2 regions of the Salinicola sp. V024 genome follow, and region 1 is predicted to be linked to the other one. Evidence: predicted binding sites of a transcription regulator. Region 1 holds the regulator's gene; the other holds the start of a gene.
What was found. The regulator FliA, encoded in region 1, starts transcription of late flagellar genes. The targets are predictions, from matches to a motif close to CTAAAGTTNNNNNNNNNNCNGCCGATA.
Positions count from the first base shown of each region.

Region 2: the regulator FliA is predicted to act here: its motif matches at 1,848-1,874, upstream of ACUN9V_RS14960 (flagellin N-terminal helical domain-containing protein).

Region 1 covers NZ_JBQXYB010000005.1:230,175-233,583, reverse strand. Annotated here, with positions in the region: gene pqiB (intermembrane transport protein PqiB) at 1-591, shown strand, start outside; gene ACUN9V_RS10410 (PqiC family protein) at 588-1,244, shown strand; gene ACUN9V_RS10405 (RNA polymerase sigma factor FliA) at 1,328-2,026, opposite strand; gene ACUN9V_RS10400 (flagellar protein FlhE) at 2,197-2,592, opposite strand; gene flhA (flagellar biosynthesis protein FlhA) at 2,634-3,409, opposite strand, start outside.
Region 2 covers NZ_JBQXYB010000011.1:7,165-10,573, forward strand. Annotated here, with positions in the region: gene ACUN9V_RS14955 (O-linked N-acetylglucosamine transferase family protein) at 1-681, opposite strand, end outside; gene ACUN9V_RS14960 (flagellin N-terminal helical domain-containing protein) at 844-1,719, opposite strand; gene ACUN9V_RS14965 (hypothetical protein) at 2,542-2,784, shown strand; gene ACUN9V_RS14970 (PilZ domain-containing protein) at 3,016-3,409, opposite strand, start outside.

The DNA of each region.
Region 1 (3,409 bases):
GACGTTGACGATCAGGAAGTGCGCGATCGCTTCGAGACCATGTTCTCGGAATACGGACTCCGCGCTACGCTCAAGGCGGGCAACCTGCTGACGGGCGCGCTGTTCGTCGATCTCAACTTCGACGACGACGCCTCGGCCTATGAAGCGCTGAAGTTCGACGGCAAACCGGTCTTCCCGACCGTCTCCGGCGGATTCGCGCAGATCGAACAGAAGGTTTCGAGTTTGCTCGACAAGCTCAACAACTTGCAGGTCGAGCCGATTCTCACTCGTCTGGATCAGACCATGCAGACCTCACAGCAGACGCTCGAGCAGGTGCGCCAGATTGCGGAGTCGGTCAACGGCATCGTTTCCGATCCGGCCACCCAGCAGTTGCCTGGAAGTATCAACGACACGCTGAAGGAACTGCAGGGTACGCTCGACGGCTTCTCTTCCGGTTCTTCCGGTTATCGTCAGTTGAACGACACGCTCAAACAGCTGGAGGTCCTGATGCGAGATCTCCAGCCGGTCGCCAAGACCTTGAGCGAGAAACCCAACGCGCTGATTTTCGACCGCGAAGTCAAAACCGATCCCGTGCCGAGGGCTCCCCAATGATCACGACCACTCTGCCTCGCTGGCGCCGTTTCGGCGCCACCACCCTGCTGGCGCTGTCCGCCGTGGCCCTATCCACCGTTTTGCTGACGGGCTGCGCCGGGCAATCCACGCCGACCAATCGTTTTACCCTGCCGGAAGCCGATGGCGCGCAGTCATCGTCGACGGCAGAGGCGAGAACGACAGCAGACATTCGACAGTTGGCGGTAAGCCCGGTCGAGGTGGCAAGCTACCTCGATCAGGAGGGCATCGTGATGCAGATCAGCGATATCGAGCTCGCCGCGGCCAACCAGAACCTGTGGGCCGAAGAACTGAGCCACCAATTGACGCGCCGTCTGCGCCAGTCGTTGACGGCCGATCTACCCGGCATGACCGTGCTGAGCGCGGCGCAGAGTGGTTCCGATGCACAGCGCCTGACGCTGAGCGTCGACCAGTTCCAGGGTCGCTACGATGGCCAGGCCGTGGCCTCGGGGGAGTGGCAGCTGCATGATGGCAATCGGCTGGTGGCACAGCATCACTTCGACGTCACGCAACCCTTGAGCGACGACGGTTATCCGGCGTTGGTGCGCACGCTAGGCGCCGTTTGGGATCAGGTGGGCCAGCAGGTAGCCGATGAGATCCGCACGGCCTCGACGACGGCGTCGATCACCGAGTGATCCAGATATAAAAAACGCCGCTCGATCCGGCCAGGTCCGCGTCAGGCGGCCGGTTCGAGCGGCGTTTTCGTATCAGATGATGATCAGGGATTCAGACGGCTTCGCAGACGGGCCACTGCCTGACTGTGCAGCTGGCAGACGCGGGATTCACTGACGCCGAGCACGGCACCGATTTCCTTGAGATTGAGCTCTTCTTGATAGTAGAGTCCCAACAGCAGCTTTTCTCGCTCTGGCAGAGCATCGATTGCCGCCATCACGCTGGCGCGATTATCCGAATCGAGAAGTGCCGCAAGCGGAGACGGCGAGCTCGATTCGGCGACAGAGGGAATGCCGTTCTCGCTGTCGCTTTCGTCGTAGGCCAACAGAAAGCCGTTGTTGGCATCCGCCAGTAGTCGATGATAATCGTCACTCGAAACGCCCATTTCCCGGGCGATTTCCCGCTCGTCCGGCGCCCGGCCCAGCTGTTGCTCCAACCGGCGCACGGCCTGATCCAGCGCCCGTGCACTGCGCCGCACGCTACGTGGCATCCAGTCCCGGCTGCGCAGCTCGTCGATCATCGCTCCACGGATCCGCTGATTGGCGTAGGTCGAGAAGCTGGCCCCGTGCGAGTCGTCGTAGCGCCCCAGAGCGTCCAGCAGGCCCAGCATACCGGCCTGGATGAGATCATCGAGTTCGACGCTGGCCGGTAGGCGTACCTGAAGGGAGAGCGCATGGCGCCTTACCATCGGCATGTACTGCTCAATCAGTGCCGTCTGATCGATTTTGCCCTGTGCGGTATACATCGAATGGCCTCGTGCAAAACACCTACGGTCATGGGACGCATGACTTAGACTTTCATTATGCCGTGTGATCGTCGACCCGAGAGCGCAAACTGCCCGCCTTCGGGTGGCTATTTCGACTGTTTGGCCGGCGTGTTACCGCCATTTCCACTGCTCATGGCTCGGCGACCCCTTTACTGCCGATAGTCGACGATCAGCTGCGCGTCGGATATCACCAGCCTGGTGCCATGGTGCGAACCGGGAGACCATTGAAACCTCAATCGGAACGGGGCCGCCGCGGAGCGACCCGAAAAGTACTGGGTTTCGCCGCGATTCCGGATCAGCCGCTGACACAGCTGCGCCTGACACAGCCATAGCTTGAGTCCCGGTGCCGACACGCTGGTCCGAAACGTCCAGCGCACTCGCACGATCTCGGCACCGTTCAGCGCAGGCAGCGGCTGGATTGGCTCGCTCTCCATCGGCCGCTCCGAGGCGACCACTGTCTGGCGCGGGATCTTCACGACCCACGAGCCATCCGCCGCCCAGACTGCCGCCCCCCATCCCATCGACAGTATCGCCATCAGAGCCATGGCGATCAGGGGAGAAACCCTGAATGACGATGCACTCCGGATCACGGCGCCGTGCCGATGGTCGTGGTGACCCGCAGATTGCGATCGTCGGGAATCTCGGCCTGGGAGAGCACCACCAACGACTTGATCTGGCGACGCAGGAAACGGGCCAGTAATGCCCGCAAGCCATGCTGCACGACCAGTACGGTGGGCTCGTCGCGGCTCTGCTGACGTTCGACCGCCGCCGCGGTCTGCTGCATCAGCGTATCCGCCAGCCCGGGTTCCAGCGCGCCGCCGTTATTGAGCGCCTGGGTGAGCACCTGCTCCAGCCTGGGTTCGAGGCTCATCACGTGCATCGGCTCACGACCCGGGAACCACTGCTGCGTGATCGCTCGACCCAACGCCACACGTACCAGTGCGGTGAGTTCGTTGGCATCCGACTGCTGCGGCGCGTATTCCGCCAGCACGTCGAGAATCGTGTGCATGTCGCGGATCGGCACGTCTTCGGCCAGCAGATTCTGCAGAATGCGCTGCAGCGAGGTCAGCGCCAGCAGCTTGGGCACCACGTCATCCACCAGCGACTTCTGCTGTTCGCCGACCTTGTCCAACAACTGCTGGACCTCGGCCCGCCCCAGCATGTCGCCGGCATTCTCGTGCAGAAGATGGTTGAGATGGGTGGCGACCACCGTACTGGCGTCGACCACGGTGTAGCCATAGATCTGTGCCCGCTCGCGCTGCGCCGTGTCGATCCAGTAGGCGGTCAGGCCGAACGCCGGGTCCTGGGTCTTAGTGCCGTCGATCGCTCCGGAAACCTGGCCCGGATCGATCGCCAGCCACT
Region 2 (3,409 bases), on a different contig from region 1:
GTCGGGGTTGTAATGCCGTGACAGGATCTCATTAGAGTAAGCTGTCGCATACTTAGGAGCTAGTTCTTTGGCTTTTTGATAATGCGCTTCAGCCTTGGCGAAGTCCGCCATATCCTTATAGTAGTTACCAAGACTGTTATGAACGGTCGGGTCTTTGGGCTGCAACGCATAAAGCTTCAGTAGCTCATCCATACCCTCTTGGAAGCGTAATGATAGCGAGAGCACGACGCTGCGCATGGAGAGTATTTGCGCGTTATCAAAGCCCAGCTCCTTGGCTTGGTCGAGATGCTGCAAGACGTCCTGACTATTCCCCGATTGATGCAGCATGCTGGCCATATTGTAATGACCCTGGGCATTGTCCGGCTCCAGCTCAAGACTTTTTTTCTGAAGTGCCAGCGCCTTATCAAGTCGGTTGGTATGAAAGCACGCTCGTGAGTATGCATTCAGTACCAGCGGATCTTCTGGCGTCAGATGAAAGGCGGTTTCCAGTGAGGCGGCAGCTTCGGCAAATTCCCCCGACTGCAGCAAGCAGTTACCGAGTGCCTTCCAGGCAAAGGCATCATTGGGATAGCGCGTGATGAGTTTCTCGGCTGTCCGTTTGGCTTCCCGAATGCGATGACTTTGATACAGCGTCATGAACTGTTTCTGCTCGGAGGGGGGCGTCTGCTGAGGTGTGGTCATGGTCACTATCACGTATGGGAGAACTGGGCTTTACGTGATTTTGACAGCACCTTGTCAGGGCAAAGCCGCAAATAGCGGCGGATTCGCATGAATACTTATGGAATAGGCAAAAAAAGGCCAGCGGATGCTGGCCTTTCCATAACTGCCTTGCTAACTGCGGAATTACTGCAGCAGAGACAACACGGACTGCGGTGTCTGGTTGGCCTGAGAGAGGACAGAAGTACCGGCCTGCTGCAGGATGTTGGCACGTGTCATGTTGGAAACTTCGACGGCGTAATCGGCATCTTCAATGCGCGAACGTGCAGCAGAGAGGTTGGTGGACGTCGTGGAGATATTGTCGATCGCGGATTCGAAACGGTTCTGGACCGCACCGAGGTCGCTACGCGCGTTGTCAACCGAGCTGACCTTCGTATCCAGATCCTCAAGCGCCTTGGCGGACATCACGTCAAAGCCAAAAGCGCTGACGCTACGGGCTTGACCATTGACAGAAGCCATTGTGCCAGTAGCGCCAGCAGTGTAAGAGGTGTCATAGGCGTTCCAACCGCTGGCAGAACCGATCTTGACATTGATCGTTTCACTGTCATTGGCACCAACCTGGATTTTGAACGTGGAATCCTCGGACTGGGAGAAGAGCGCAGTGCCGTTGAAGCTGGTCTGATCAGTAACCCGGTTAATCTCGTCCAGACGCTGATTGACTTCCTTCTGGATTGAGTCGATATCCTCAGCGCTGTTGGTGCCGTTCTGAGCCTGAACCGTCAGTTCACGGATACGCTGGAGGTTATCGTTGACCTGATCCAGTGAGCCTTCGGCGGTCTGGGCCAAAGAGATACCGTCGTTGGCGTTACGGCTGGCCTGATTCAGACCAGTTACCTGAGAAGACATGCGGTTGGCGATGGCCTGACCGGCGGCATCGTCCTTGGCACTGTTGATGCGCAGGCCGGAAGAGAGACGCTCCATGGCGGTGGACAGCTCATTGGCTGACTTATTCAGGTTCTGCTGACCGATCAGAGCGGTGATGTTGGTATTGATAACTGCCATTGTCGTGATTCCTTATCTCGGTTGAGAGGGCGCTTCTCTAAAGAGACCGCAACCTTAGGCCTGATCCGCTGCGCTAATGGCAGCTGGTGCCGGATCGTGGTGCAACGGCCCGTGGCCGTTGACCCAGTTATCGGCGCTACCCGGATTCGCTTTAGGACGATTTCACTTTTTTGATGAGGATGTTTGTAATGATTGGTAACGAGCTACGAGCTACGAGCTACGAGCTACGAGCTACGAGCTACGAGCTACGAGCTACGAGCTACGAGCTACGAGCTACGAGCTACGAGCTACGAGCGGAAGAGAGAAAGAGAGAAAGAGAGAAAGAGAGAAAGAGAAGGGAGGAAGGGAGGAAGGGAGGAAGGGAGGAAGGGAGGATGAGATTGCGTACCTGGCTGCGTCGGCGAGGTAACACTATGAATGCCTGGCAGCGCTGGCCGGAGGCCGCCACGATAGTGGCTGCGAAAGCTATCGCGACAGTGGCGCAGGCCGGAGGAGTGCAGGGTGAGGAATCTTGAGCGATTCTCGTGGTCCGAGATGTAGCGATGGCTGTCGCCGGCCGGTATTTTTGGTGACTATTTCCAAGCATTCAGCGCCGTACAATGCCTTTCAATGCTTGCCGTGACCGTTGATAGTCAAAGAAGGGTGGCGGTATTGATGATTTCTGGGGTGTTTTTCGCTAGACTCATGTGCTGTTTTAGAGAGCCACGGCACTATTTCCCGCCAGCAAATTTATCATCCCGTCCAACGCTGGCTCAGGCCGTTTTTCATCAGACTTTATCGACCCGCAATCGGGTCGTTTTTCAGGATGTTTAATAACCTATTATGTCTCGTATGATGGATGAACGTGAAAAACTTCGTAAGTTTCGGGAACTCGATGATGCCTTTGCACAGGCCCTTCGTGAGATGGATGGCGGCTCCCGCCCGGCATCGAGCAAACCGGAAGCGCCGGCCGCTCACCCTGAGTTCGAGCTGCGCCTGCAAGGTTTGATGGACGAGTACGCATTGAGCCAAGGCTGCGTGCACACCATGCTCAGCACGCTTTTGGAATTCAAGAAGATTGTCTAGCAGAAACAGGCTTTCCCCGTTTTATGACTGCTTTTAATAATCGAAAGTCGTATCGATGACCATTTCGTACTGGTCATCGATAAGTATCGTTTGAGTGATGATGTTTTCCGAAAATAATAATCTTTATTTTCCGTGCTGATTATCGTCTCGTTAGTAGCTTTGATGGTTTGATAGCTTTTGCCGAGGTTGTAAAGGACCTAAAGAGATAGTCACCAAAGAATTTTTACGACTTTAGACTCTGAGGGGCGTAAGTCCGTAGGTCAGTGGATTGACGATTTCTTCCAGTTTCCCTATTTGCGGAAAATCGTCGGCTACGAGTATGTAGTTGAGATTCATGTCCAGAAAATTCAAGTTCTTGACGACGGCGACCTTCATTGGAATACCCTTGGCGTCGATTTCCATGATCCACGCCAGATATCCTCTGGAAAACTTCGCCAGGCTGCCGATCGGATACAACCCGTACTGCTGGATATACTCGACGAGCAGGCTTTTATCGTAGGCGCCGGAGGCGTCGTTGATCCAGCGGTAAGCATCCAGTGGCGGCCTTCCCGGGTTGCCATTGCGACCGTGGGTCAGTTTGTTGACGGCTTTGATGACCGAAATCGTCTTGACGAGACTGGAGAGA